DNA from 4 places in the Rhizobium skierniewicense Ch11 genome. Region 2 is predicted to be linked to each of the others. Evidence: riboswitches for the same ligand, from Rfam matches in the RefSeq annotation. Region 2 holds a riboswitch; each other region holds the start of a gene.

Region 1 (7,603 bases), on a different contig from region 2:
CGCGCCGCCCAGGTCTTGTTGGAGGAAGGCACAGGCGTGCCGATCCTCATCGGCCGTCCGCAGATCATCGAAACACGCCTCAAGCGCTTCGGTCTTCGCATTCGCCCGCACGCGGATTTTGCGGTGGTCAACCCTGAAGACGATCCGCGCTACCGCGAGTATGTTGATGACTACTTCGCTCTGGTCGGTCGCGCCGGCATCAACCCGGAAGCGGCGCGCACCATCGTTCGCACAAACAGCACCGTCATCGGCGCTCTCTCGGTCAAGCGTGGCGAAGCAGATGCACTGATCTGTGGTCTGGAAGGCCGCTTCGATCGTCACCTGCGCGACGTCAACCAGATTATCGGCAAACGCGAGGGCGCACACACATTCGGCGGTCTCAGCTTGCTCATTACCCAGCAGGGCGCAATCTTCCTCACGGACACCTTCGTCAATTACGATCCCACGTCTGAAGACATCGCGGAACTGGCAATCCTGGCGTCCAGGGAAATCAAGCGTTTTGGAATAACACCGAAGATCGCTCTCGTCAGCCACTCGAATTTCGGCTCGCGCGATTCCGAAAGCGCGCGCAAGATGCGCCGCGCCCTTCAGCTGGTGCGCGACACCGCGCCGGAACTGGAAATCGATGGTGAAATGCAGGGCGGCTCGGCGCTGTCGGAAATCCTGCGCAAGCGGGCCATGCCCAATAGTGCTCTGTCGGGGGAAGCGAACCTGCTGGTTTTCCCGAACCTCGATTCGGCCAACATCACCCTCGGCGTCGTGCGCACCATGACCGAGGGTCTGCATGTCGGCCCTATCCTGCTCGGTTCAGCCATGCCCGTCCACATTCTGTCACCAACGGTGACATCGCGTGGTGTGGTCAACATGGCGGCCCTTGCAACAGTTCAGGCTTCACACCCTTCTGTGTAAGTCCGGGTTAACGCAATTTTGAACTGGTTGTTGCCGCTTTGCGGCCCAGCCTTATGTTATCCTGAACGCATATTCGTGGTTTGCATTCGGCTGACGACGATCAACAGGGTATGGCACGCATGTTTACGGGCCGGAAACGGACAGACCATTGATCTCGCGCCGAGGCCGATTGATCGGCACCCTTTCAGCGGTTCTGTTCGCCGTTCCCCTGTACGCGCAGACTAACGACGTCTGCGGTGATCTGCGGGCTGAGTTGAATCAACCCACGCGCATCATGGGAAATACGGCGGAAGTGCGCCGTTATGCAAGCGCGCTGGCCCAGCAGAACATCATCATTCGCCGGATCCGGAACGATATGCGTGGCTATGGCTGCTCCTCTGGCAGCGTGATTGTCTATGGAAATCCGAACGCGCAGCTCTGCGGCGAAATCGGCGATGCGCTGGCGCAGGCTGAAGCTGAACGCGCCATGATTGCAGAAGACCGCGATCGTATGCTGGCCGCACGGCAGGCAGACAACGCCCAAAATAGTCGCCAAAACATCCTGGCCGCTCTCGAAGAAAATGGCTGCTTCGACGAGCAGCCACCGTCCCTGGCCTCGACCGACCCCTCGCAAGACCCCGATATGCGTGGCTCCGGTGATCCGTTCAATCAACCCGATAATTCGGATTACGCCCCCTCGCCGGACATGCCCATGCAAGGTGGCCTGAGAACGCTCTGTGTGCGAACCTGTGACGGCGCGTTCTTCCCGATTTCATCGGATGCGACACCACTGGATTTCCGCGATCAGGCGGCGCAATGTCAGCGCATGTGCCCAGGCACGCAGACGGAATTGTTCTACCACGCGCTGGAGGGCCAGGAGAGTTCGGACATGGTTTCGGCCAAGACCGGCCAGCCCTATGCGTCCATGCCGACGGCCTTTGCCTACCGCAACAACCCCAGTTCAAGCCGCGCACCGTCCTGCAGCTGCAATATGGCAGCCTATCAGGACCAGATGAAAAAGCAGGACGAACAGGCGAAAGCCCCGCAATCCACTGCCTTGCAGAATGGCTCCAGCAGCATCACCACCATCACGTCACCGAAGAGTGACGCCACGACCAAACCCGCTGACAGCAAGACAGACCTCAAGGTCGAGGCGGCACCCGTGCCAGAGCGGGATTATGACCCATCAAAGAACAAGGTTCGCATGGTGGGTCCACAATTCCTGCCCGAGGAGCAAAGCCGCATCGACCTGAAAAACCCCGCACTGGAGGGTGCACAGCCTCAGCAGCAATAGGAGCCCTTCACGTTGCTCCCCAGCGGTCCCGAAACACCAGTTCGTCCAGCGGCAGGCGCTGGCGCCAGCCTTTCACCGCCAGTTCCGGCTCGCCATAGAGCGTCTCGACATGACCGACGCACAGCCATGCGACGATTTCGATGTGCGGCGGTATATCAAGGATGTCGCGGATATCATCGTCGTGGAAGATACTCACCCATCCCACACCAACGCCCTCCGCGCGCGCCGCCAGCCACAGGTTCTGAATAGCGCAAACTGTAGAATACACATCCATGCGCGGATTGTGTGTTCGACCAAGGACGACATCTCCTCCACGCGTCGGATCGCAGGTCACGCAGATCGACAGCGGCGCCTTGCGTATACCTTCCAGCTTCAGGTTGCGGTAAAGCGCCCGCTGCTCTTCCCCGAACATGTCAGAGGCTTCTGCATTGGCACGCGAAAAGGCCTCCCACACGCGCTGCTTCACCTTCCCGTCCGTGACAAGTGTGAAATTCCATGGCTGCATGAACCCGACTGACGGCGCGGCATGTGCAGCTTTCAACAAATTGCCGATCAACTCGTCCGAAAGAGGCTCTGGCAGAAACTGGTCACGCACATCGCGTCGCGTTTCGATGGCGCGGTAGACGGCTTGCTTGTCGGCATCGGAAAATTCCTCAGCTGACACGAGCGCGTGGTCGAAGTCGTCCTGTTGCATCGTCAATCCCCAACAATGCTAGGGTCAGCCGAAAACACGGCTCACCTTCAAAACCTGCCGCTGTCCATGCGGTTCGGTCTATCGCATCAGGCCGGTCTTCTGACTCGGGTTCAACCGCATGTCACCGCCTTCCCGATCATCTCAGTGGCACATGGTCACACGCGTCCCCCTTACAGCGTTGGGCACGTCGCGGATTTTCACCGCATTCCCGATTCTCCTGCCCAAAGGCAAGCACCTGATCGGTGGGTTATGGCTGGCGTCACCCACTAATGCAATCCTCATTTCAAAGCGTGACAGGAACCCAGATACCGCCTGTGCATTCTAGCCTTCATATGATGGAGGAAGCATGATGAATGACGACACGCAACTGCGCGAGAAAATTGGCCAGGATCTCGACACACTTCACAGCAACGAAAGTCCAAAATCCATTTTCGAAATCGCAAATGATTACCTGCTGGGAAATCCAGACCTGAAACGCCTGACGGTCGAGGACATCATCAAGGAAGAAGCCGACAAGCGCGGTATTGAAATCCATTGATTTCAGCAGATATAGTGAGGATGCAACTGATCCGGGTGGCCCTATCGCCGTGAACATAACCATCGCAATCTGTCTACTGGTTGTCGCAATGGTTGTGGCCGCAATGGCATTCGCGTCCCGCCACCGTGATAAGGTCATCGTCAAGATCGCATCCACTGCATTGCCGACGGACGATAATGCGACCTCGCTTGACCGTCACTGGACGGACATAAGCTGTGGACGCGAGGAGCCGAACGCGCTGTCACTCGTGCAATCCAATCTCGGTGCCTTCGCGGCCCGCGTCGGATCTGCACGCGCGGCTGGCCGAAGCCTCGATCTTATGTACTACATGTGGAACGCGGATCTTACCGGCCAGTTGATGATGCGGGAGATCATAGCAGCTGCTGATCGCGGCGTGCGCGTGCGCCTGCTTCTGGATGATCTAGGCGTGTCCATTCCGGACCGTGCCTTTCATGCCATCGACAGCCATCCCAACATCGAACTGCGTCTGTTCAACCCCACCAAAGCGCGGGAAAACGTGTTCCGCCGTGGGTTGGAAATGGTTCTGCGGTTTCGCAGCGTCAACCGGAGAATGCACAACAAGGCATGGATTGCCGATGGCAGGGTCTTGATCGTCGGCGGGCGCAATATCGGAGACGCCTACTTCGATGCAGCGGAACAGGCGAATTTTAGGGATTTCGATGTCATAGCCCATGGCAAATGCTTAGTACAGGCTGAAGAAATCTTCGATGACTACTGGAACAGCGCCGTTGCCGTCCCGGTCAGGTCGCTGCTCGCAAGGCGCCCCAATAAACTTGCCAAACTCCGTCGCAGGATGGACGCGCTGGCGGCCGGAAGCGCGGCACGACCCTATCTAGATCGGGTGGAAAGCCAGCACAATTCCGGCAACTTCCTCAATTCCGACAAGCTGCATTGGGTGGAAACCGTGCAAGTCGTTGCCGATCCGCCGGAGAAAGCGGCCGGCAAGCGCCGTCATGGCCATAACTACCTGATGGAAACGCTGCTGCCCATCATGGACGAAACGACGACCAAGCTGCGGATTACCTCGCCTTACTTCATTCCCGGCCTCAAGGGCGTCGAAACCCTGTCCCGCTTGTCGGCAAATGGCGTTTCGGTTTGCGTCTTGACGAACTCACTCGCGGCAACCGATGTCGCTGCTGTCCACGCCGGATATTCGCGCTACAGACGCCCGCTCCTTATAAACGGCATCAAAATCCATGAGTTGCGCGCGCTTGCCGACCAGAACTCGTCATTTTCCCTTCGCGGTTCAGGCCAGGCCAGCCTGCACACCAAAGCGTTCACGCGTGATGGCGAGATGGGGTTCATCGGATCCCTGAACTTCGACCCACGCTCGATGTCGCTGAACACCGAAATGGGCGTGCTGTTCACGTCGCCCCGGCTCGTCGAGGAAATGGACGCGATCTTCAAAGATGAAATCCGTCAGGAAATGAGCTTTGAGTTGACGCTCAACCAACGTCACAACGTCGTCTGGAATGGCGTCGTAAGAGGCAGGCCGCAACACTATACCAGCGAGCCCTACGCAAGCCTGAGCCGCCGAGCCATGGCCATCGTAATGGGTATATTGCCGCTCGAATCCCAGCTGTGACAAAAAACATCAAATGAGAATGATCCAATCGGGCGCTCACGCATTTTAGAGAGAGTTAAAATTCAGGAGACCTCGATGTTCATCGCGCCGCCAGAGCCGAAAACCAGCCGTAAAATCGCAGAGATGTATGAAAACGCCAGGGATACCCACGGCTATCTGCCGAACATGTATCAGGCGTTTGGGCATCGTCCAGAGGTGATGGAAAGCTGGAGCGCGCTTCTGGTCAGCCTGCGCGGCAATATCGAGCCGAGACGATACGAACTGGTGACGCTGGCTGCTGCCCGGGAACTACGCTCATCCTACTGTATGCTGGCTCACGGGGCCGTTCTGGCCAGAGAAGGTGTCTCCGGCAGCGAGCTGGAAGCAATCATTGATGGTGGCGACGACGCGCCCCTCGATGAACAGGAACGGGCCATCATGGTTTTTGCGACCAAAGTTGTACGCGATGCAACCTCGATCACCCAAGACGATATCGACATGCTGAAAACACATGCTCTGACTGACGCTGAAATATTCGACATCGTCGCAGCCGCCGCCGCGCGTTGCTTCTTTTCGAAGACGCTCGATGCGCTGGGAACGTCGCCAGACCAAGCCTATGTCGACAGGCTTGGTCCGCAACTCTCGGAAAAACTCGCCATGGGCAGACCGATAGAGCAGGACGCCTGAGCGCCCCACATTTTCTCCGTCAGGCGGCGGCTTTCGCGTTCAGCGTTCTCGCGGACTTGATCTGCACGAGCGTATCCAAGTTCTGGTTCACGCGGCAGTAGAACTCTTCATCGATGAACGGACGCAACATGAAGTCGTTTCCGCCAGCCTTCAGGAAACGCGCGGACAGAAGCCTGTTGGTTGACGAGGAGACGCCGATGATGCGCAACTCGTGCGAGCCGCGCATGGTGCGGATACGACGTGTGAGCTCGAAACCATCGATGTCGGGCATGTTGTAATCCGTGACCACCAAACCAATGTCAGGATTGTTCTTGAGAATCTCCAGCGCCTTCGCACCGCTTTCGGCGAGGCTGACACGGAAATTGTAGCGCTTCAGGCGGCTGGAAAGAAGAGCGCGCGCTGTCGGGCTATCGTCGACGATGAGGACGTGATGGCGATGGTTGGTGAGGAACCTGCAAACCGATTCGGTCAGCATATCGACCGCAAATACATTGTCCTTGAGGATGTAGTCGACAACTTCCTTGGTGATGAGTTTTTCGCGCGTGTCTTCATGAAAGGTGCTGGTGAAGACGATCGTCGGGATCGAGAGATCGACAAGATACTCTAGAGCCTCACCGTTTTCCGCACCGGGAAGATTGATGTTGGAGATTGCAAGGGTGACTTCCTCAGAAGAACGCTCGTAGCACTCCTGCAATTCCTCGAAGTTACGGCAAACCTCGACGCTCAATCCAAGTAATTCCTTGAGGCGTGCGCCGATCATCTGGGTAAAGACATTGGAATCCTCAGCAAGCAATATCCGTGTGTCGTGAAATGGCACGCCAGCATACTGCATGCCTGTAATTCCCAGAAAATTCATAATACCCCCAAAACTCTTATAGCCTTGGAATGCAATATAAATGCAGGTGTTTTAAGAACAATTAATTGCGGAATTGACGTTTGAGCTATGGTTACCTTTTGGCAAATGAGAAAATTTCGCTCACGCCCTCATCAGCTTGAGTGTTTTCATGACTTTTTCAAAGTCATAGGGCTTTGAGAAGAAGATGCTGCGATCTGGCAAATCTTCGTCATCCGGTCTGTAATGACCCGAGGTAAGAACTATTCCCAGGGGCACGATGCTGCGTCTCGCCCAATTGGCGAGAGCAACGCCGTCCATTTTTCCCGGCATATCCACGTCCGTGAAGAGAACCTTGATGTCTGGGCGGGCCTGCAGGATTTCGACAGCCTCATCCGAATCGCATGCCTCGATCGCATCGAAGCCAGCGTCTTCCACGAGATCCACCGCCATCATGCGAAGCAGCGGGTCATCTTCTACAACCAGCACAACGTGTCTGGCGATTGGATTTCTCTGTCCCATGGATCAAACCACCTGTTTTCATACACGAGTGTCGTGTTCCAAATTGAAACGATTACCCTTGGGTTGAATAACGCAGTGGCAGAGACACGGTTCCTTCGAAATGCGCGGAATGACCCGGAATTGCGGGCTTTTGTCACCGGCAGCGCATGTGATGCCGATCTATTTTAGTGCTAATATCCTTTACACAGAACGGGTTAGTCCACCGTCTACACGCAGGTTCTGGCCGGTTATATATCCCGCGCCATCGGACGCTAGAAATGCGACAGTCGCCGCTATTTCCTCGCTTTTTCCATAGCGTTGCATCGGCACCATGTCCCGGCGCTCATCGTGCGCCGGGAGGCTATCGATCCACCCCGGCAGGACGTTATTCATGCGAACATTGTCAGCGGCGTAGGTATCCGAGAATATCTTGGTAAAGGCTGCGAGGCCCGCCCTGAAGACAGCCGACGTGGGAAACATGTCGCTGGGCTCGAACGCCCAGGCCGTCGATATGTTGATGATGGCTCCTGACTTTTGCTGCACCATTGTAGGCGCCACAAGGCGGGTCGGACGGATGACATTCA
Region 2 (7,603 bases):
CAGAACGGCACGTTGCAACTTGCATCCGGAATGGAGCACAATCCGGCTGGCTACTATTACTCGACATCTCCGCCTGTCATCGTCGACAACAAGATCATCATCGGTGGTGCGGTCAACGACAACTACTCCACCCAGGAACAGTCCGGCGTCATCAGAGCGTTCGACGTCAATACAGGCGCGTTGATCTGGAACTGGGACTCGGGAAACCCGACGCAGACGCAGCCTTTGCAGCCGGGCCAGACCTATACGACGAACTCGCCCAACAGCTGGTCGGTGTTCAGCGTCGATGAAGCGCTCGGTCTCGTCTACATTCCGCTCGGCAACCAGGTTCCCGACCAGTTGGGCATGGGCCGCAGCGAAAGCGTTGAGAAATACTCGTCGTCGATCGTCGCTCTGGATATCAACACGGGACAAGATCGCTGGGTGCGCCAGACCGTGCATCACGACCTCTGGGACATGGACGTTCCAGCGCAGCCTGTTCTGCTCGACATCACCAAAAAGGACGGTCAGACTGTTCCTGCACTGGTCGGGCCGACCAAGCAGGGCGACATTTACGTCCTCGATAGACGCACGGGTGAGCCGATCCTGGCCGTGACGGAAGAGAAAGCACCCGGCGGTGCCATTCCTGAAGATTTCAGCGCGCCGACACAGCCGACATCTGCGTTGTCCTTCAAGCCCGAGCCTTTGGTCGAAAAGAACATGTGGGGCGTGTCCATGTTCGACCAGCTGGCATGCCGTATCAAGTTCCACCAGCTGAATTACGAAGGTCGCTATACGCCGCCGTCGCTGAACGGATCCCTGATCTACCCCGGCAACTTTGGCACTTTCAACTGGGGTTCCGTGGCCGTCGATCCTGAGCGTCAGGTCATGTTTGGTATGCCGACCTATCTGGCCTTTACGTCACAGCTTGTGCCTCGCGCGCAGATTCCGCCCAAGGGTCAGGATGAGAAAGGCAGCGAGCAGGGCCTCAACCGCAACGACGGAGCACCCTATGGCGTGTTGATGGGACCATTCCTCGGGCCGCTCGGCATTCCATGCCAGGCGCCGCCATGGGGTTACGTCGCAGGCGCCGATCTGCGCACGGGTGACGTTGCCTACAAGCACAAGAACGGTACCGTTTACGATATGACGCCACTTCCACTGCCCTTCAAGGTTGGTGTGCCCGGCATCGGCGGACCGATGATTACCAAGGGTGGCGTGGCGTTTCTCAGTGCCGCTGTCGATAACTATCTGCGTGCCTACGATCTCACCTCCGGCAAACAGCTCTGGGAAGGACGTCTTCCCGCTGGTGGCCAGGCGACGCCGATGACCTATGCGATGGAGAACGGCAAGCAATATGTCGTCATGGTCGCGGGTGGTCACGGCTCAGTGGGCACAAAACCCGGTGACTATGTCATCGCCTACACGCTGCCTTGAGCATCCAAAGTCAGTTCGATAACGAAGGCCGGGAAGACATTCCCGGCCTTTTGCCTGTTGGGCGCTGGCAACTGGACACATCACAAAAGTATTCTCTTGAAACGGATTATGTAATAACATAACAAAACGAATGCTTGACGGCATCTTGGCATTCCGTCTATCTGGTCGAGACGGTTTCGAGCGAGCAATCGTGAGGAATAATAGGGAATACGGTGAGGATTTCGGTCCGATGCCGTGGCTGCCCCCGCAACTGTGAGCGGATTGTCGAACCCATTGGCGTTTTTCTTGAAAAGCGTCATGCCACTGCGAAGCGATATCGCGGGAAGGTCGGGTGAAGACGCAAATCCATGAGCCAGGAGACCTGCCGTCGTAAGTTCATTCCAATTCACGGGCGGGGATGCCCGGAGCAGGAGACGTCGTGATTGCATCAAGCGCTGCCCAGCGCCTTATTCCATCTTCCATGTCCCGGTTTCAGACAGCCCCAGTGTCGCGTCGTTGCGGACTGACTGTCTAAGCATGTTCACATACGGCTGCCTTTGTGGCGCCCATGACGATCGGGGACTATCGAAAATGACATTCCATTTCAGACAGACGATGTGTGCTGCGGCAATGGCCGTCAGCGCGTTCAGCGCATGGTTGCCCGCCGCGCAAGCGGCCGAGACGCGTTATCCACTGACGCTCAAGAATTGCGGCCGCGACGTGACGTTCACGCATGCGCCGGAGCGTACGGTATCTGTCGGACAGAGCACCACGGAAATTCTTTATATGCTCGGCCTTGCCGATAAGGTTGTCGGAACCGCGGTCTGGATCGGCCCCGTCCTGAAAGGTTACGAGGAGGCCAATGCCAGGATTGACCGTTTGGCGGATAATGATCCGAGCTTTGAGAGTGTTTTGGCCAAGAAACCCGATCTGGTGACGGCACAATTCCAGTGGCATATTGGCCCTGAAGGTGTGGTCGGTAAGCCCGAGCAGTTCGAAGAACTGAAGATACCGGTCTATATCTCACCTGCCGATTGCACGGGTAAGGACAATTCCAGCGGCGGCGACGGGGTTCGCCACAACGCCTTCACCATGGACCTGATCTATCAGGAAGTGACCGATCTCGCGCAAATCTTCAACGTGCAGGACAAGGGCGAAAAGCTGGTGGCTGATCTGAAGGCCCGCGAAGAGGTAGCGCGCAAGAAAATCGCGTCCGTAGACGGCAAGCTCTCTGCCGTCTTCTGGTTCTCCAGCGCAGAGTTGGATATCGACCCCTATGTCGCGGGCAAGAATGGTGCCCCCGGCTACATCATGTCGGCACTGGGCATCAGGAATGTCATCGAAAGCGAAGAGGAATGGCCGACGGTCGGGTGGGAAACCATCGCAAAGTCGCAGCCGACGCTCATCGTTGCCGGCAAGATGGACCGCAAGCGCTACCCGGCCGACGACGTCGTCGTCAAGCAGACATTCCTGAGAGAAGACCCGGTCACAAGCCTCATGCCAGCGGTCAGGCAGGGCCACGTTGTCGTCATGGACGCGCAGGCCATGAACCCGACCATCCGCACCATAGAAGGCATCGAAATTCTGGCCGACGCCGTCGTCCAGCTTGGACTGTCCAAGTAAGCCATGAGCGCTTGTTTCACCCTGACCCGCACCGTCCTTTTGGCGGTTGGGTTATTAGCTCTGGCGCTCTGGCTCGGTGCCGCCGTTGGCGAAACATCCATCCCACTGGATGTCGTTGCCAAGACGGTGGCAAACCGTGTGTTCCATGCGGGCTATCCTCTTGATGCGATCGACGAAGGTATCATCTGGAATTACCGGCTGAGCCGGGCGGTGGTCGCGGCCTGTTGCGGTGCTGCCCTTGCGCTGTCGGGGGTGGTGCTTCAAGCGCTTTTGCGCAACCCGCTGGCCGATCCCTACATTCTCGGCATTTCTGCCGGTGCGTCGACCGGCGCAGTCGGGGTGGCCATTCTGGGCTTTGGTGCCGGTATGCTGACCATGCCGCTCGGCGCGTTTCTCGGCGCTCTGGTGGCGTTTGCGCTGGTCAGTCTCCTGGCGTTGCGAGCGGGCAGCGGTAACAGCGCCATTATTCTGGCAGGGGTTGCCGGTTCACAGCTTTTCAACGCCATCACCTCCTTCATCGTCACCAAGGCAGCCAATGCCGAACAGGCGCGCGGCATCATGTTCTGGCTGCTGGGCAACCTGTCGGGCGTCCGTTGGCCGGATGTCTGGCTGGCCCTGCCTGTCGCTCTGGGAGGTTTCGTCGTCTGTCTGTGGTATGCCCGTGCGCTGGATGCTTTCACATTCGGCTCGGAGTCCGCGGCATCCCTCGGCATACCGGTGCGCCGGGTCTATATCGTTCTCACCGGGATCTGCGCTTTGATGACCGCCATCATGGTCAGCATTGTCGGTTCCATCGGTTTTATCGGCCTCGTCATTCCTCACGCGGCGCGCATGATCGTTGGTATTCGGCATGGCCGCCTGTTGCCTGCTGCAGCCTTGACCGGGGCCGTGTTCATGATCGCTGCCGATATCGTCTCGCGCACCATCATTACGGGACAGGTCCTGCCCATCGGCGTCATCACCGCACTGTTCGGGGCACCCGCCTTCGCGCTCATTCTCAGCCAGCGACGGAGCTCGGTATGACGCTTCGTGCACAGGATCTATGCTGGTCTGCGGGTGGTGTCGAGATCGTCAAGAATGTCAGTCTCGAGATCCGGCCGGGCGAGTTCCTGGGGGTCGTCGGGCCGAACGGCTCCGGCAAAACCAGCCTTATGTCGCTTCTCTGCGGAATCAGGAAAGCGAGATCCGGTCATGTCACGCTCGATGGAAAGGCCATGCAGAGCCTGAACCGGCGGGATGTTGCACGCTCCATCGCGCTTGTTGAACAGCAGGCAGACACGCAAGAGCGAATCAATGCCCGCCAAGCCGTCGAGCTTGGTCGTACCCCGCACAAGGGCGCTCTGTCTCCATGGTCCTCGCAAGACGATGCCATCGTGGATCAGGCGCTGCGGGATGTGGATGCCGAGCATCTTGCCGAGCGCCTATGGCACACTTTGTCGGGTGGCGAGCGGCAGAGGTTGCACATTGCCCGTGCTTTGGCGCAGAAGCCCGATATTCTGCTTCTCGATGAGCCGACCAATCATCTGGATATCGGCCATCAAATCGCGCTTCTCCATCTTGTTCGCAAGCAGCGGCTGACCGTCGTTGCGGCCCTTCACGACCTCAACCATGCTGCGATGTTCTGCGACCGGGTTGCCGTCATGAAAAACGGGCATCTGGTCGCTCTGGGCAAACCATCGACTATCTTCACAGCCGATCTGATCGGCGACGTCTTTGGGGTTGAGGTGGATGTGGAGCGCGGGGCGGGCGAGATTTGCCATATCCGTTACCGGCTTCCGTTTGATGAGAACCAATCCATATCCAAAGGCATGTAATGCGGTTGTCGCTGCGAAAGCGTGGCGTCAAGAGGGTGGTATAAGCTTACCAGCACGGCGCGTGCTGATTTCGGATGCGCTTCTCTTGAAATGACCGAGCCACCTCCCACATCTGCATCAACCCGCTGGTCCGGGCCCCTCTGGTGAAAGTCTCGGCGCTTTCACGATGTCGGACCGTTTTCGATGTCATCGCCGAGTGTGCAGAGGTTAGCGCATGATTTCCGAAATCGCCGCGTGGTTCATCACGCTTTTTGTTCTCAATCCGATTCAGGCTGACGTGCAGGAGCGTATGCAAGGCGTCAACGCATCGGCGCAGTCCATCCAGCAATCCCAGCAATGCATATCCGCGCAGGGGCCAAAACTGCTCCAGCGCGCCGGTGAAGACCCGTCCTGGGCCATCGCGACTGCGGCCGGCTATACGCTCGGCTGGACATCACCCGTGCAGTTGCTGGATGCAAGCGATCCGAATTGCGCCGAACTGACGCGCCTGTTGCAGGCCGGCGAGGGCGAAGAGGCCAATAGCTGACGCGGAGAGAAGGTCCGGCGGCCTGAGTGATCAGGCCTTGCCGGACTGCCAGTTGCGATACCATTCCACAAAAGCGGCAACGCCCGTTTCGATCGTGATTTGTGGTGCGTAGCCGGTCAGTGCCCGCAGCAGATCGGGGGATGCGAAGGTGCGAGGCACATCGCCTTGCTGCATGGGTAGCATGTTGCGGATGGCCTTTTGGCCGAGAACGTCCTCGACCGTTTCAACAAAGCGCATCAGTTCCACCGGCTGACCGCCGCCAATATTGACCACCCGGAAAGGTGCGTGTTTCGACAATGTATCGATCACACCATCGTCGATGACGCGGTTGTCTTCCGATGGCGGAATGTGGCTCAGCCGCACGATGCCTTCGACCAGATCATCAATATAGGTGAAGTCACGGCTCATCTTGCCTTCGCCGTAAATATCGATCGGCTGACCCTTCAACATTGCATCCACGAATTTGAACAGGGCCATATCCGGGCGGCCCCAGGGGCCGTAGACCGTGAAGAAGCGGAACGCTGTCGTCGGCACCTTGTGAAGATGTGCGTAGCTATGCGCCATCAGCTCCATAGACTTCTTGGTGGCCGCATAGATCGTCATCGGCTCGTCGGCCCTGTCGCTTTCCGCGAAAGGGACTTTTTCGTTCGAACCATAGATGGATGATGTCGATGCCAAGAGCAGATGCTTGGGTTGCAGCGTCTTTGCCAGCTCCAGAATGTTCCACGAGCCGATCAGATTGGAATTCACGTAGTCCTTAGGGCACTCGATGCTGTAGCGAACGCCCGCCTGCGCGGCGAGATGGATGATGACTTCCGGTTCGGCAAGGTCTGCTGCACGATTGAGCGCATCGGCATCTTCCAGCATGCCGATCTGGGCCTTGAAGCCGTTGGAGCGGGCCAGAATGGCGTGGCGCTTTTCCTTCAGCGCAATGTCGTAATATTGCGTCATTCCATCGAAGCCAACGACGAAATGGCCGTCGTCCAGCAATCGCTTCGCCAGATGAAAGCCGATGAAACCAGCCGTACCGGTGATCAGATATCGCATGTTTTCACCTTGCTCATGATGACCGGCCGATGCCGGCATAGGTGAAGCCGTGGGCCGTGACCTCATCCGGGCGATAGATGTTGCGCAGATCCACCAGGACGGGTGAGGCCATGATGGATTTCAGTCTGTCGAGGTCGAGCGCGCGGAACTGGTTCCACTCGGTCACAATCACGACGGCGTCTGCACCCTGCGCTGCCTCGTAAGGTCCATCAGCATATTCGATTCCCTCCATCAACGGACGGGCATTGACCATGCCTTCGGGATCGTAACCGGTGACTTTTGCGCCCGCATCCTGCAATGTCTGAATGACGGCAATGGCGGGGCTGTCGCGCATATCGTCGGTGTTCGGCTTGAAGGTTAGGCCCAGCACGGCGACCTTCTTGCCTCTGATGTCTCCACCGACGGCAGCAATGACCTTGCGGCCCATAGCGCGCTTGCGGGTGTCGTTGACGGCAATCGTCGTCTCGATCAGTCGAACGGGACTATCGAAATCCTGCGCGGTCTTGGCCAGTGCCAGCGTATCCTTCGGGAAGCACGAGCCACCATAGCCTGGACCGGCATGCAGAAATTTGCCACCGATGCGGCCATCGAGGCCAATACCGCGCGAAACGTCCTGAACGTCGGCCCCGACCTTTTCGCAAAGATCGGCCATCTCGTTGATGAAGGTGATCTTCATGGCAAGGAAGGCGTTGGCAGCGTATTTGATCAGTTCCGACGTGCGGCGTGTGGTAAACAGCAGTGGCGACTGGTTGAGATAGAGTGGGCGATAAACTTCGGTCATGACAGGACGCGCGCGCTCGTCGGACAGGCCGACGACGATACGGTCCGGGCGCTTGAAGTCATCGATGGCAGCGCCTTCGCGCAGGAATTCCGGATTGGACACCACGGCGATATCGGCGCTCGGGTTTTCCTCACGAATGATGCGCTCAACCTCGTCGCCCGTTCCGACCGGGACGGTGGATTTTGTGACGATGACAGTAAAGCCGGTCACGGCTGCGGCAATTTCGCGGGCAGCGGCATAGACGTAAGCCAGATCCGCATGGCCATCACCCCGGCGTGACGGTGTTCCAACGGCGATGAACACGGCATCCGCATCGGCAACCGCGCCTTTGAGGTCAGTGGTAAAGGAAAGGCGGCCAGCCTTGGCATTGCTGGCGACGATGGCATCCAGGCCTGGCTCGAAGATCGGGATCTGACC
Region 3 (7,603 bases), on a different contig from region 2:
AGCTTGTCCTTGTTCTCGGTCGTGTGTGACATGGGGTTCTTTCAAGATAGTATAGGGGGGTATCCTATAAGGATCTCACCATCTGCGCAAGCACCCTCACACGTCGCCTTGTCACCCTTGCTGAAATTATCTATATCTCTAGAAGCTATAGATAAGGAGAGAGATCATGTATTCGATTGGCGATCTGTCGCGAAATACCGGCGTGAAGGTGCCGACCATTCGCTATTACGAGCAGATGGGGCTGTTGCGGGCGGCAGAACGCTCGGAAGGCAACCAGCGCCGTTACGAAAAATCCGATCTGGAACGCCTCGCCTTCGTGCGCCACGCGCGCGACCTCGGCCTCAACATCGATGCCATCCGCGAGTTGATCGCGCTCAGCCAGCACCGCGAAATGCCCTGCGCCGGCGCAGACCGCATCGCCGCCGACCACCTGACAACCGTCCGCGAAAAGATCGCCAAGCTCAAAAAGCTGGAGCACGAACTGGAACGCATCGTCTCCCACTGCGACGGTCATTCGATCGAGGACTGCTATGTTATTCGAGCGCTATCGAACCATGATCTGTGTGCGCATGAGCATTGAGGGCGCGGATCGACGGCCCGAGCGATGCCCATGATAACCTGAATGATGGCTGGGTCCAAATTCAGCGATGCCCCCCCCGAGGCTCCTTACGTGACAACACGGTATAGGTTCGACTTCAGGCCCCAGACCACTGCTCGAAGTGTCTCCTGACGATTTTGTCCACCGACTGATAGCACATGCGGTTCGTATGGCCCCAAATCGGAGAACTCCGCATGAAGATGTGCAACCACCTTCGGATCGCCGAGGCTATCGCCCCCGCGAGCAGCACATCGCTCGACTGCTTCAGCGACAGTCGTGCGCAGTACAAGGTAATGAAGCGGCACGCCAAGCGCCTTGAATGCAGGTAGCCAGCTTGGCCGTACAACGCCATCAAGTACAACGAAATAGCCATGGCTGGCATAGCGTCCCGCCACATCGGCAGCGATCTGCATGATCATCCGATTTTGCCGAGCAGATTCCGGAAGCCAGGGATCAATACGACCTTGCTTGATGTAACCCCACAAGTCATCGGAGTGCAGATGCACCTTTGGCACTCCAGGCAGGAGCGCTAAAGCTTCGGCAATGGTGGTCTTGCCTGCGCCAGGATGGCCAGAGAGAATGAGAATGCGTCCTGCAATGTCGTCCATAACTTCGCTCCCGACTCCCGATCCTAACAGGGCTGCACCGTGGTTGTCACTCCAGCAGCGCTATGAGAAATCCGACCAGTAACACCCCGCCTTGGTGTGCCACACCGTTAACCTCAGCCTCAACATCGATGCCATCCATGAGTTGATCGCGCTTTCCCACCCGGTGACAAACCCGTAGCCGTTCGCCCATCCGTCCGCGCCGACAACAAAAAAACCGGTTGACATACACCACGTCGGCGCGCATTGTACCAATCGGTAAATATATTACCTATCGGTACAATTGACGCAAGGAGTTATTATGTCACGCCCTCCACTTCCACCTTTCACCCTTGAAACAGCAATCGAAAAAGTCCGCTTGGCCGAAGACGGCTGGAACACGCGCGATGCTGCCAAAGTCTCCATGGCCTACACGCTGGATACGCGTTGGCGTAACCGCGTCGAATTTGCGACAAATCGAGATGAAGCTCTGGCATTCCTCACACGCAAGTGGAACAAGGAGCACGAATACCGCCTTATCAAGGAACTTTGGGCCTTCACCGGTAATCGCATTGCAGTGCGCTACGCCTATGAATATGTGGATGACAGCGGGCGTTGGTTTCGCGCCTACGGGAACGAGAACTGGGAATTTTCAGAGGATGGACTGATGGCACACAGGCATGCGAGCATCAATGAAATGCCGATTGCTGACAGCGACCGCCTGTTCCATTGGCCGCTCGGTCGTCGGCCGGACGATCATCCCGGCCTCAGCGATCTGGGTCTGTAAACATGGCACGTATGGTCGCAGAAAGATCAGACACCATTGCTCCCTTGGCCGAAGTCTTTCGCGAATACGGCTATGAAGGCGCAAGCCTTGCTCTGATCGGCAAGGCGACGGGCCTTGGCAAGGGCAGCCTCTACCACTTCTTTCCCGGGGGTAAGGAAGAGATGGTGAAGGCTGTGCTGGCCGAAATCGAGGACTGGTTCGATAACGCCATCTATGCCCCATTGCGGGATGCGAGCGATGCAACCGCCGCCATCGACGCGATGCTCGATGGCGTCACCGACTATTTCAGATCCGGGAGCCGCGTTTGCCTCGTCGGTGCCCTGGCTGTTTCCAACACGCGAGACCGCTTCTCGCAAGCCATCCGCGGCTATTTCGTCCATTGGGTCGATGCCCTACAATCGGCTCTTGTGCGGCAAGGCAGGGATGACCTCCAAGCCCGCACCCTCGCCGAAGACGCCGTGCTGTCCATACAAGGCGCAATCGTTCTTTCGCGCGCGTTTGACGATCCAGTCGTCTTTCAACGTGCTATAGAGCAGGTTCGGGGGCGATTGGCGGCAGTCTGAACAATGCCGGCTCAAGGCATCCGCCCTGCGGCTTCAAGCGCCGATACGCGCATCGACAGACACCCCGATCCAAATACATCTTGACAGGCCTCCCATTCCAGCGCATCAATCGCGCCATGATCAACGCACGCGCACCCATGTCCTGCACGTATTTTTGGGCCTTCCTTTAAGGGCGGCTCGACAGATCAGTTTGTCAACGAGCCGCCGTCAGGCGGCTTTGTTGTTCTCAAGCGTCCTGACGGCACTCCACCAAGAACCCGAAGGACGAGATGATGAATGAAGACAGCCTTCTGACACTGCCCAGACCGCCCGTCGTGACCATTCGTGGTGCACGCAAGGCCGATCTGCCTGAACTGAACGAGATGATCACGCTTCTGGCCAGCCATCATGGCGATGCGGCGGCGATTACGGCTGCGAAGCTGGAACGCGATCTGTTTGGCCATGTCCCCTGGATCACGGCGCTGGTGGCCGAGGCCGAGGGCGAGCTCATCGGTTACGCCATTCTCGTGCCCCTCTACCGGGCGCAGGAAGGCAGGCGCGGCATGGAACTGCACCATTTGTTCGTGCGTGATGGCCACCGGGGCCATGGAACTGGCCAGCATCTGGTGGGGCGCGCACGCGATGTGGCCAAGCGCTGCGGCTGCGACTTCCTGTCCGTTGGTGCAGCCACCGGCAATTTCGCTGCGCATAAGTTCTACGAAAACATGGACTTCGTGCCACGTCCCGTCACCGGCATGCGCTTCATGCAGGCACTGGCGTAAACCCGAAATCCTGTGCGGCCCCGCTGCGGGTGGCATGCCCCATGCGAAATCTAGCTATTTCCCAATCGCGCAACTTTCGCTATGGTTGCAGCGAAACCGGACGTAACGGACCGGTCTTGGGGCATAGAAACCCCTCCATAGACGGTCGGTGTCGACCGTGATGACACCCCTCAGCCATAAGTTTTGTGGCTGAGGCGGTCTATTGTTGCTATATGCAACTCCTCCGCTTCTCATATGGCTGGGGAGGTCCTGACGTATGTTCAAGGCGCAAGCCTAAAGGTCAGGGCGGTCGTTCTATGGCGGCTTTCTAACTCCCCGGCCACCAGAGGTCCGTTTCCTCCGGTGGTCGATCTCCCGTTTCGACAGGATGGCCGGTTGCTGCGCATCGTTCGCGCGGGCACCGCGGCCAATGGGGAAATGCGATGGAATCCTACAGCTTCTTTGCCGATCTCTTACATACCTTCCGCATGATGTCCGATCAGGTGAAGGTGCTCGCGATCTACATGCCCTGCGTCTTCGCGCTGGGCTTTGCGGCACTTTACCTGCATCATTTGCGCAAGACCAATCCGCCGCTGTGGAAAGAGCCACAGCCCTACACGCTATTGCCTCCGGACACGGTAACGCGCCACGAGCCGGGCCTTCCAAGCCTTGAGCGCCTGCGCAGGCTGGATGACCGAATGGCCGAGATGAAAGTCGAGCGGGATCTGACGCGGCCATAGAACCGAATGGATGTCGTTATTCTGGCTGCGATTCGGGTCCCTTGGTGATGCGGCCCGCAAGGCAGCGTGCGCGTGGGGAACCGGTTGATATGGCAGTGGGTGTGGCTTACCCCCTCTGTCCTGCCGGACATCTCCCCCACAGGTGGGGAGATCGACTCGCGGTTGACTCTCCACATCTTAAATGCGCCAGATAGAATGGGTGAGCGAGCGCCCAGCCAATCTCCCTCCTTGTGGGGGAGATGTCCGGGAGGACAGAGGGGGTTGAGCTACGAATTCTGTCGTGTGCTGTGAGGACGTCCTCTGCCACGTCACATTCTATCGGCGCTGAAGACGGCCTCACCGAAGCCGATCCAGCACGACGCACGCGCGGGCGGTCCCCTCAACCACGTCGCCCGCTATTGCGCGTCTGACATCGCGGCTGTTGATGTGCAGGCTGCGGTTGAAGGGTAGCGCGAGACGGGCGATCTTGGCTGTGGCGGCGCTCAAGAAGGCGTCGCTGTTTTCCGCGAAGAATGCGAGGCAGGCCTCCCGGCCCGGTTCCTCTGCCAGAAGCGCCCTGAAGGCCAGCCGATGCATGGCGCAGGGCGCGCCATGACCGGGAACGGAAAAACGCAGGGCGTCGAGTTCATCGCTCCATTCCTCTGCGTTTTCACCACGTTGGGGCATGTTAGCGGGCAGTCTCGAAGCGCTTGAGGAACAGGCCGCTGAGTGAGCCAAGGATGAGCCAGAACACAAAGCTGGTGACGGTGGCGAGCACCACGAAACGACGCTCCAGCGGCAGAGGCGCCAGTGCATGTTCACCCTCCGGCGGCAGAGGCGCACCAACGATGTGCGGCGCAACGATGAGCGCCACCGCAAGGATGATGGCCCATGGTTCGTTGCGTTTGAAGGCCAGCAGGGCAATGCCGCCAGCCGTTGCCGCAACGGTCGCAATCCACCAGATCTGCCGTGCCTCGAGTGGAGCGGCGGGGCTTCCCGGCAGTTCCGGCGGCAGGCCAATCATGGGCGCCAGCATCACTGTAGCAAAGCCTGCAAGACCCCAGAACAGCCCCTCACGCCAGCCACCTTCGGAGCCGCGCAACGAGATAAGCGCCGTCAATACCAGCGCATAACCGATGGCTGTCAGCACATTGGCAGCAAGGGTATAGGCGTTGCGCTCGAAACCGTCGGCTGGCGTCCAGGCTTCGGCGTCATGGTGATGATCCGCAGGCGTTGCGGCATCGTGGCTATGGGCGGGTGCGGCGTCGCCACCGGCATTTTCATAGGTTTCGGCCTGAAGGATGAGCGGCGTCGTGCCGACAGCCTGCAGGGCGCTGACGGCAAGACCTGCAATCAGCCCCACCAGGATGGCGGTGAACACGATATTGCGGAAAAATGGCATGGGTTTCCTCCCCTCAATGGCACGGGAAGGCATTGGCGTGGCGCGTATCATGCGCCGCATTGTGCATGGCTTCGACATGCGAGAAGCCTACGAAACCGACGATGAACAGGCCAAGAGCTGCGGCTGTCAACGACTGTGCAATCTTCGATGTTTTGGTTGATACGGCTGATGTAGCCGTGTTCTGCTGGATAGACATGGTGACCCTTTCCTGTGCGGGTGGGCGCTATTGCGATCAAACGCCCGCGACCGCTTCAACATTCACCACGGGGAAAACAGACACATGGTTTTCAGGGCCGGACGAACCGACCTGCCAACCGTGCTTACCCGGACACCCCGCCGGTATTGACGACACTTCACGCAATGGCAGGTCTCCTGGCTCACGGGTCAAAACGCTGAAAACACCTTCCCGACACGTTCATGCCAGTGGCTTTTCGTTTTCGCGCTCACCGCTCACAGTTGCGGGGGCAGCCACGAATCAAGGCATTGGCCCCTATCGTGTTCCCTTTTCACTTTCCGGGCGAACCCGGAAAGACCATCACACAACCGTTATCCGGCGCGCGGGTGTTTGAGTCAATGGGAATTTACCGCGACGGAACGGCCTTGAGATAGGCGGCGATGGCATTGCGATCTTCGGCCGAAAGCCGCGCCATGTTCTGCTGGACCTTGACCATGGAGCCACCGGCGCTGTCGAAGTCCGGCGTGAAGCCCGTTTCCAGATAGCTGGCGATATCGGCCTGCGTCCACGCGCCGATGGTCTGGGAACCGGGGGTGATATTTGGGATGCGCCCCTCGCCTTCGGGGTTGGGGCCACCCGCCAGCCATTGATCTTTCACGAACCCGCCCAGCGCATCGCGCGGGGTATGGCACTCGCCGCAATGGCCGGGGCCTTCCACCAGATATTGGCCGCGCACGACGGCCGCATCTGCATTGGCAAGCTCGACCCGTGGCTGACCCTTGTCGAAATACAGGAACTTCCAACCACCGAGGCTGAGGCGGATATTGAAGGGGAACGGCAGGTCATGGCCGGGCGCGTCATTGCTGCTGGCAGGCAGGGTCTTGAGATACGCGAAGAGGTCGTTGATGTCAGGCGGCGTCATCCGCGCATAGGACGCATAGGGAAAGGACGGATAGAGATGTTCGCCGTTCTTGCCGACACCGCGCGTCATGGCATCACCGAACTGCGCGACGGTCCAGCTACCGATGCCATGCTGCGGATCGGGAGAGATATTGGGCATGTGGAACGTGCCGAAGGGGCTTGGCAGCGCCTGGCCGCCGGACAGCGTCTTCAGCGCATCGCCGGTGGCATTTGGCGCGGCGTGACAGCTTGCGCAGCCGCCCGCCCAGAACAGCGTTTCACCATTGGCAAGGTTGGGTTCGCCCAGATTGGCCCAGTGGCTCGGCGACTGGCGCTCCGGCGCTGTGACCCACAGGAAGATGCCCAACCCTGCGGCCCCGGCAACAACAGCACCGCCCGCCAGCTTTGCCCAGATGGACGCCATTGCCGTCTCCGTTCATGGAATGATCGCAAGAAAAGGCCCGCCAGACGACCGGCGGACCGCTGCACAGTTTACTTTTTAACGCGGTAGGCCTGGTGACAGCTGCTGCAATCGGCACCCAGCGTCTTCAAGGCAGCACCCACACTGGCCTGGTCGGTCGGCAACTGTGCGAGAACCGTGTCGGCGTCCGTGCCGAGCTTTTCGGACTTCGCCTTGAAGTCCGCGAAGTTTTGCCAGATCGCAGGAGATGCCGCGCCGCCTTCAGAACCGGCCGGGAACTGATCCGGGAAAGCCTTCGCATTGGCGCTGATGGTTGTCACAGCGGTTTTGACGGTGGCCGCGTCATAGGGCTTTTCACCCTTTGCGATGGCACCCAGAGCACCCATGGCGCCGCCGATACCCTTCATCAGGCCTTCGCGCTTTTCAACTTCGCCAGCTGCGGAAACCGCACCGGCGCACAGACAGCCTATCATTATGGAAGCGGCAATGGTTCTAAGCTTCATCATCTCTCTCCTGGGTCCGCGCAGCGGCGGGGTGTATGCTTGGTATCGTCCCTGATCCTTATCGCAAAACAGGACACACTTTTGGGACACGTTTTAAGAACGAAGAGAAGATGCCTGCTCCACATGGCAAAAAGAAGTCACATTCCGGTGATTTCCAGAGCGAAATCAAATATATAAAGTCTCCTTCCGCAGTCTGCTTTTATCCGCTTCG
Region 4 (7,603 bases), on a different contig from region 2:
TCCATGTGAGCGGCCAGCCGGTCCAGCACCTGATCCATCTGCTTCTCATAATTGAACTTCGAGCTTTCGCTGCCGAGCCGTTGTAGCCAGGCGCTCCGCTGGTTGTCATCTGCAAACAGGCCGTGAATGTAAGTGCCATAGACGCGACCATCCGCTGATATCGCGCCTTCGGTATGGTTGCCGATGCGGGAAAATGGGCGAGCTGCATCTTGCCCCTCGGTCACGCCGACATGCATTTCATAGCCGGAGAAAGATATTCCGTCGAAACTTTTGCCTGTGACGGCGATCAGCCGTTTATCGCCTGTCAGAACGGTATCGACATCGAGCAGGTTCAATCCTTCCACCCTAAGAGGCTTACCCTCTATGCCCTGCGGATCTGCGACCGTTTTGCCCAGCATCTGATAACCACCACAGAGGCCCAGTACGTAACCGCCCCGGCGCAGATGGGCCTTGATATCCACATCGAAGCCCGCATTTTTCAGCGTGTCGAGGTCAGCGATGGTGGATTTTGAGCCGCAGAGCAGCACCAGCCTGGCATTGCCGGGAATGGCCTGGCCGGGGCGTATGCGCAAAAGCTCCACATCCGGTTCCGCTTCCAGAGGATCAAGATCATCGAAGTTGGAGATGTGCGGCAGGATGGGAACCGCGATGCGGATTTTTGCGTCGGGTTTGCGCTGTCCGGGTGCGGTCAACCCCAGCGCATCTTCGGCAGGCAGGCGGCAGGCATCGGCAAAATGCGGCAGAAGGCCTATGCCGTGCCAACCGGTTTTGTCTGCAATGATGCGCATGCCGTCATCAAACAGGCTTGGGTCGCCTCTGAAACGGTTGACGATAAAGCCTTGGATCATCGCGGCATCGTCTGCATCCAGAACCGTTTTCGTCCCAACGAGGCTGGCGATGACGCCGCCGCGATCTATATCGCCGATCAGGATGACCGGAACGTCGGCTGCGCGGGCAAAGCCCATATTGGCGATGTCGTTTGCGCGAAGATTGACCTCCGACGCACTGCCTGCACCTTCGACCAGAATGAGGTCGGCCTGAGATTTCAGGTGCTCGAAACTTTCCAGCACACGCGGCATCAGCCCCGCCTTCATGTGCTGGTAATCCGCCGCCTTGGCGTTGCCGATGACCTTACCCTGCACGACGATCTGCGCACCGGTTTCACTCTGTGGCTTCAGCAGCACCGGGTTCATGTGGACCGAAAGCGGAACGCCTGCGGCACGCGCTTGCAAGGCTTGTGCGCGGCCGATTTCGCCGCCATCCGCGGTGACTGCGGCGTTGTTGGACATGTTTTGCGGTTTGAACGGCATGACGGATAGGCCACGGCGCACGAAGGCACGGGCCAGACCCGCCACCATCAGCGACTTGCCGACATCCGAGCCGGTTCCCTGGAACATCAAGACGCGTGCTGTCATGGATTAGAACTCTATGCCCGACTGTGCCTTCACGCCTGCCTTGAAATGGTGTTTTACCAGCGTCATTTCGGTCACCATATCGGCGGCATCGATCAGGGGTTGCTTGGCATTGCGCCCGGTGACGATGACATGCAAGCCTTCGCGCCGGTTCTGGAGGGTCTCTAGAACCTCTTCCAGCGGCAGATAATCATAACGCAACGCGATGTTGAGTTCATCGAGAACCACAAGACCGATGGTTTCGTCGGCCATCAGCACCTTGGCTTCTTCCCATGCCTTGGATGCGGCAGCGATGTCCCGTTTCAGATCTTGAGTGTCCCACGTGAAACCTTCGCCCATGGTCCGCCATTCGACGCGATCTCCGAACAGAGCCAAAGCGCCCTGCTCTCCGGTGGACCATGCGCCCTTGATGAATTGCACGATGCCGACACGTCTGCCGGTGCCGAGCATACGCAGAGCAAGCCCGAAAGCGGCGGTGGACTTGCCTTTTCCGGGGCCGGTGTTGATCATCAGCAGGCCTTTTTCGATCGTCTTTTCCGAGACCTCAGCATCCTGAACTACCTTTCGATTGACCATTTTGGCCCGGTGGCGTTCTGCTTCGCTGTCGCTGATGTCACGGGTCATGGCGGTTCATCCTTCCGGGTATCGTGCTTTTCGAAGCGGCGACTATAGCCAAAACGCATGCGCGAGCAATGATGCGTGGCATTGACACTCAAGCATCGCAGGGCCTAAGGGTTAGGGACTGACGGTCTTTTTCCGGCAACGGGAAAAGCTAAGAGGGAACACGGTACAGTTTGCTATGCAAACCAATCCGTGGCTGCCCCCGCAACTGTAAGCGGTGAGCCCGCGCCGGAAAGCCACTGGACATCACAGTCCGGGAAGGCGGCGCAAGGGCGTACAAACCGCGAGCCAGGAGACCTGCCGTTTCAGGAAAAACGTCTGCCGGGCGGGGTGCTCCGGTCAGTCGGTTGTTCGAACAAGGGCTGTGCGTGTCGCCGCATGCTGTTTTTCGATATCCGCACCCCAGGACTATTTTGAAGGCGCGGAAAGCAGAATTTTGGATATTACATCAACATCGCCCAGCGTGAATGACAGAGCAGATCGCGAGACCGCGCCCGGTGTCGTTGTGTACGTCTGCCGCAGCTGCCGGTCCGAAGCCGATCCGAATGCGGACCCGCGTCCCGGTGCGACACTTGCGCAGGCGGCCATTGATCTGGGGCGGGCAGAGGGTGTCGATATCCGCAGCGTCAATTGCCTTGCCAATTGCAAGCGCGGTCTGAGTGCCGCCATGCGCAGCGCCGATGGCTGGTCGTATATGTTCGGATCGCTCGGTGAAGACGATGCCGCCGATCTTGTGGTTGGTGCGCGTCTTTTGTCGCAGGCAACAGATGGCCTGATGCCGTGGCGTGGGCGACCCGATAGTTTGAAGCGCGGCCTTGTTGCCCGCATTCCCCCTTTGCATTTCACCGAGGAGACATCATGACCACGCTCAACCGCGTTCCCTGCACCATCATCACCGGATTTCTGGGCGCTGGAAAAACCACCTTGCTGCGGGGCCTTCTCGAAAAGCTGGATGGCAAGCGTCTCGCCATCATTGTCAATGAGTTCGGCGATGTCGGCATTGATGGTGAAATCCTCAAAGGTTGCGGCATCGAAAGCTGCCCGGAAGACAACATCGTGGAACTGGCCAATGGCTGCATCTGCTGCACGGTAGCCGATGACTTCCAGCCTGCCATCGAGCAGATTCTCAGCCGCGAGCCACGCGTCGAGCATATTCTGATCGAAACATCAGGTCTCGCGCTGCCCAAGCCGTTGGTGCAGGCTTTTCAGTGGCCAGCGATCAAAAGCCGGGTGACGGTGGATGCGGTCGTGGCCGTGGCCGATGGTGCCGCCCTTGCAGACGGCATGGTATCGCATGATCTGGAAGCACTGGCTGCTCAGCGCCAGAATGATGAGGCGCTGGACCACGACGATCCTGTCGAAGAGGTGTTTGAGGACCAGATTGCCTGCGCCGATCTGATTGTTCTCACCAAGGGTGATCTGCTCGATGCCGCCGGGTTGGAGCGGGCCAAGGCGCATATCAACGCGCATCTTTCCAAGGCCGCCAAGATTATCGTGGCCGCCAATGGTGTGATTGATCCGGCTGTGCTGATCGGTCTTGGACTCGCGGTGGAAGAAGATATCGACAACCGACACACCCATCACGACGATGAAGAAGACCACGATCATGACGAGTTCGACAGCTTTGTTGTGGAACTGGATGCGGTAACGGACGCAGACGCGCTTGCTGCGCGTATTTCCGAAACAGCGGCCTCTGAAAATGTTCTGCGCATAAAAGGGTTTGTCGAGGTGTCTGCCAAGCCGATGCGGTTGCAGGTGCAGGCGGTCGGCTCACGCGTCAATCATTATTTCGACCGTCCGTGGGCAACGGGAGAAGTGCGCCGCAGCCGTCTGGTCGTGATTGGTGAAAAGGGTCTCGACCGCGCGAAAATCGAGCGGATGCTGGCTGCCTGATCCATGCACATCCTCGCCACCACATCTTCGTCTCTGGACGACCTGATCGAGCCGGTTGATCTCAATCAGGGCAAGGCTGATGTGGTGGTGATGTCCTTTTCGGCCAGCGATCTTGGAGGTCTGGAGCGTGCGTGGCAGCGAAGCACGGATGGTTCGGTGTCATTCGTGTCCGAAAATCTTTTCGAGCTGCGGCATCCCATGTCTGTCGATCTGTGGCTCGAGAAGACCGCAGAACATGCAAAGTTGATCCTTATCCGGATTCTCGGTGGTGCCGACCGTTGGCGTTATGGCGTCGATGAGCTTGCCAGAATGGCGAGACGACGCGGTATCAAGCTGGTGCTTCTGCCGGGAGAATGCAGCGAGCGTGACGATAAACTGGAAGCGGCATCCACGGTCGATCTGCCGACGCAGGCCAAGATCCTGTCGTTCTTTCGCCAAGGTGGGCCTCAGAATATGGACCGCGTGGCGAAAGGACTTGCGGCTTTTGCGCAAGGCGCCACCTGGCCAGACATCGAAGCGGAGCCCCTGCCGAAAACCGGGTTCTACCGACCCGGCGAGGGTGTTGTCGATCTTTCAGAGGCGCTGAGTGGATTTTCAGACGACGCGCCTCTGCTGCCGATCCTGTTCTATCGTTCCATGCTGATGGCCGCTGACGTCGCTCCCATTGACGCGCTATATGGGACCTTACGTCAGCGTGGATTCGCCCCGCTTCCGATCCTCGTCGGCGGTTTGAAGGATGTGGAAACGATCCGGTTTCTGGAAGAGACACTCGTGCCACTGAAACCGGCGGCGATGATTGCGGCGACTGCCTTTGCCAGCCATGTCGATAGAGAGGGCCATAGCCTGTTCGACCGGCTGGGCGTAGCGACGTTTCAGGTTATCATGGCCACCACGCGTCGCGATGGCTGGGCGGACAATGTGCGGGGCCTCAATCCGTCTGATCTCGCCATGCATGTGGTGCTGCCAGAGCTGGATGGCCGGATTCTGGCCGGCGCCATCTCCTTCAAGCAGCCCGACCCTGACGGGGGTCGCGGGCTCGTCCATTGTCCAGAAGCCGATCGCGTCAACCAGGTTGCGGACCGCATTTCAGCTTTCCTGCGGCTGAAGCATACGGCGCCATCGCAGCGTCGAATTGTCATCCTGATGCCGGATTATCCCGGTGCCGCACCGGGACGCACGGGTTATGCGGTGGGTCTGGATGTTCCCCAGAGTGTGCTGGAGATGCTGCGCGATCTTCGCGACGCGGGCTACACGGTGGACGATATTCCCGAGACGCCGCGGGCCTTGCTCGACCGCGTCGAAAACGAGACGGCTTCGTTTGGGTTGGCCGAGTATTCAGCCTTTCGCCGCGCCATGCCCCGAACTGCCAATGTGGCCATGGATGAGACGTGGGACGATGCCGAGGCGGATGATGCTTTTGAAGGCGGCATCTTCCACTTCCGGGCCGCTCGATTCGGCTCCGTAACAGTTGCACTGGCGCCGGATCGTGGCCGCAACGAAGACCGGCGGGCGGATTATCACGACCCTGCTCTACCACCCCGGCATGCGCTGATCGCTTTTGGCGCATGGATGCGGCAGACCCTTGATGCGCATGCGATCATTCATGTCGGCGCGCATGGTACGCTGGAATGGTTGCCCGGCAAGACAGTGGCGCTGTCGCAAACCTGTTTCCCTGAAATCGTCACCGGTGCGCTGCCGGTGATCTATCCCTTTATCGTCTCCAATCCCGGCGAAGCGGCGGTCGCCAAGCGCCGGATCGCTGCGGTGACCATCGGCCATATTCCGCCAGTGCTGGTGAATGCCGGGCTTTCGAGCGAACAGATGGTACTGGAACAGCTCGTCGATGAATATGCTCAGGCCGATGGGCTGGATCGCCGCCGCCGCGACCGGCTGGCGACGCTTATTGTCGAGAAAGCGCGGGAAACCGGCCTTGCGGCAGATGCCGGTGTTGGCTCGCAGGACGATGCCGATACGGCGCTGTCGCGCATTGACGCGTTTCTCTGCGACCTGAAAGATTTCGCCATCAAGGATGGCCAGCATGTGTTTGGTCGATGTGTGGATGATGAGCCTGATGCCCTGAGGCGAGACAGTGCGAAGACTGAAAAAGCGGCGTTGCTGGCAGCGCTCGATGGCCAGCATATCAGGCCCGGCCCTTCCGGCGCACCGGCGCGCGGACGACTGGACGTGCTGCCCACAGGCCGTAACCTCTACGCTGCCGACCCGCGGACCATGCCGACCCCAACCGCTTTCGACCTTGGCCGTATGGCGGGCGAAGAGGTGTTGCGGCATCATCTGCAACGCCATGGTGATTGGCCGAAGCATATCGTGTTCGATCTCTGGGGGTCGGCGTCTCTGCGCAATGGCGGCGAAGATGTGGGCCAGGCGCTGCATCTGATGGGTGCGCGGCCGATCTACGATCAGGCTACAGGTCGCGTCACCGGCATTGAAGTGCTACCGCCAGCGGTGCTGGGACGTCCCCGCGTGGATGTGACATTCCGCATTTCCGGTCTGTTTCGCGATATGTTTCCGGCATTGATCGCTTTGCTCGACGCTGCCGCAAAGGCGATTGCACGGCGCGAAGAATCGCCGGGTGACAATCCATTGGGCGAAGAGGCGGCGGCCCTTGGCCACATTCCCCCGCGCATCTTTGGTTCAGCGCCCGGCACGTATGGTGCGGGTATCGAAGAAAAGCTGGCCAATGGCCGCTGGGATGGGCGCGAGGAGCTGGGCCAGATCTATCTCGATGCCGCAAGCCATGCTTTTGGCGGGGCGGATGGGCTTGGCGTGTTCACCGACGCTGGTTTTGCCGCTCAGATCGAAAAAGCCGACCTGCTGGTTCATACGGGGGACGATCCGGGACGTGACCTGCTGGATGGGTCTTCGGACGTTGCTTTCATTGGTGGTTTTGCAGCGGCCAAGGCAGCGCTTGGCCAATCGGCAGATGTCGTTGCGTTGGATACGACCGATCCGGCACGGCCACGGGCTCGCTCCATTGCGCAGGCCATCACCCGTGTGGTGCGTGCTCGGGCTGTCAATCCACGCTTTATTGCCGGGCAGATGCGGCATGGCCCGCGTGGTGCCTCTGAATTTGCCGAGACAGTCGATCGTCTGATCGGTTTTGCCGAGACGACCCATGCGGTGTCGTCGTCCCTCATCGAAGCACTTTACGACGCCTATTTCGGCGATGAAGAGGTGCGCGATTTCATTCTGCGCGAAAACCCGCAGGCAGCCGAGGTTATGGCGCAACGGTTTCTCTCCGCCCGTCGTCGTGGCCTCTGGCACAGTCGCCGCAATGCGGTGGATGCGGAGTTGGAAATGCTGATCGCCCCGAAACAGACGAGGGAAAGCGCATGAGCGCCCGCCCCCTGGACATCACGCCCTTTACGCGCCGTGGCGTGTGCCCCGCTTTGTCAGCGCCCATGCAGACAGGGGACGGATTGCTGTCTCGGGTGGCGTTTACGGATGCGATTTCGGCTACGGATTTGGAGCGCCTGTGCGCTCTCGGCATTCGCTACGGCAATGGGTTGATCGATCTTACAGCGCGCGGCGGCGTGCAGTTTCGTGGACTGACGGCGGGAAGTGCTGCGGCGCTGGAGGTCGATGTTCTGGCGCTTGGTCTGCCGCTGCGGAAAGGGTTGGCGGTGGAGACATCGCCGCTTGCAGGAATGGATGAGACG

What was found. A riboswitch is a leader RNA that binds a small molecule or an ion and turns the genes downstream of it on or off. The one in region 2 is predicted to bind cobalamin.
Region 1: linked by a shared signal. The riboswitch ahead of bluB (5,6-dimethylbenzimidazole synthase) and the one ahead of EKM04_RS12505 (ABC transporter substrate-binding protein) in region 2 are both predicted to bind cobalamin.
Region 3: linked by a shared signal. The riboswitch ahead of EKM04_RS06880 (CbtB domain-containing protein) and the one ahead of EKM04_RS12505 (ABC transporter substrate-binding protein) in region 2 are both predicted to bind cobalamin.
Region 4: linked by a shared signal. The riboswitch ahead of EKM04_RS02040 (DUF1636 family protein) and the one ahead of EKM04_RS12505 (ABC transporter substrate-binding protein) in region 2 are both predicted to bind cobalamin.

The regions. Positions count from the first base shown of each region.
Region 1 is NZ_RXPG01000005.1:253,088-260,690, reverse strand. Features, by position in the region: gene EKM04_RS04675 (NADP-dependent malic enzyme) at 1-909, shown strand, start outside; gene EKM04_RS04670 (DUF2865 domain-containing protein) at 1,058-2,182, shown strand; gene bluB (5,6-dimethylbenzimidazole synthase) at 2,190-2,876, opposite strand; cobalamin riboswitch at 2,949-3,130, opposite strand; gene EKM04_RS04660 (hypothetical protein) at 3,223-3,414, shown strand; gene EKM04_RS04655 (phospholipase D family protein) at 3,518-5,020, shown strand; gene EKM04_RS04650 (carboxymuconolactone decarboxylase family protein) at 5,096-5,686, shown strand; gene EKM04_RS04645 (response regulator) at 5,706-6,542, opposite strand; gene EKM04_RS04640 (response regulator) at 6,663-7,040, opposite strand; gene EKM04_RS04635 (SDR family oxidoreductase) at 7,221-7,603, opposite strand, start outside.
Region 2 is NZ_RXPG01000015.1:18,664-26,266, forward strand. Features, by position in the region: gene EKM04_RS12500 (glucose/quinate/shikimate family membrane-bound PQQ-dependent dehydrogenase) at 1-1,416, shown strand, start outside; cobalamin riboswitch at 1,571-1,799, shown strand; gene EKM04_RS12505 (ABC transporter substrate-binding protein) at 1,987-3,018, shown strand; gene EKM04_RS12510 (FecCD family ABC transporter permease) at 3,022-4,041, shown strand; gene EKM04_RS12515 (ABC transporter ATP-binding protein) at 4,038-4,832, shown strand; gene EKM04_RS12520 (hypothetical protein) at 5,047-5,358, shown strand; gene EKM04_RS12525 (NAD-dependent epimerase) at 5,389-6,405, opposite strand; gene EKM04_RS12530 (UDP-glucose dehydrogenase family protein) at 6,419-7,603, opposite strand, start outside.
Region 3 is NZ_RXPG01000007.1:7,750-15,352, reverse strand. Features, by position in the region: gene dmeR (Ni(II)/Co(II)-sensing transcriptional repressor DmeR) at 1-32, opposite strand, end outside; gene EKM04_RS06920 (MerR family transcriptional regulator) at 167-580, shown strand; gene EKM04_RS06915 (AAA family ATPase) at 667-1,206, opposite strand; gene EKM04_RS06910 (nuclear transport factor 2 family protein) at 1,505-1,969, shown strand; gene EKM04_RS06905 (TetR/AcrR family transcriptional regulator) at 1,972-2,532, shown strand; gene EKM04_RS06900 (GNAT family N-acetyltransferase) at 2,805-3,293, shown strand; gene EKM04_RS06895 (hypothetical protein) at 3,716-4,012, shown strand; gene EKM04_RS06890 (hypothetical protein) at 4,349-4,678, opposite strand; gene EKM04_RS06885 (CbtA family protein) at 4,680-5,393, opposite strand; gene EKM04_RS06880 (CbtB domain-containing protein) at 5,407-5,589, opposite strand; cobalamin riboswitch at 5,739-5,945, opposite strand; gene EKM04_RS06875 (cytochrome c) at 5,975-6,892, opposite strand; gene EKM04_RS06870 (c-type cytochrome) at 6,961-7,392, opposite strand; gene EKM04_RS06865 (metallophosphoesterase) at 7,592-7,603, opposite strand, start outside.
Region 4 is NZ_RXPG01000003.1:76,490-84,092, forward strand. Features, by position in the region: gene EKM04_RS02030 (cobyric acid synthase) at 1-1,415, opposite strand, end outside; gene cobO (cob(I)yrinic acid a,c-diamide adenosyltransferase) at 1,419-2,036, opposite strand; cobalamin riboswitch at 2,142-2,352, shown strand; gene EKM04_RS02040 (DUF1636 family protein) at 2,470-2,895, shown strand; gene cobW (cobalamin biosynthesis protein CobW) at 2,889-3,926, shown strand; gene cobN (cobaltochelatase subunit CobN) at 3,930-7,280, shown strand; gene cobG (precorrin-3B synthase) at 7,277-7,603, shown strand, end outside.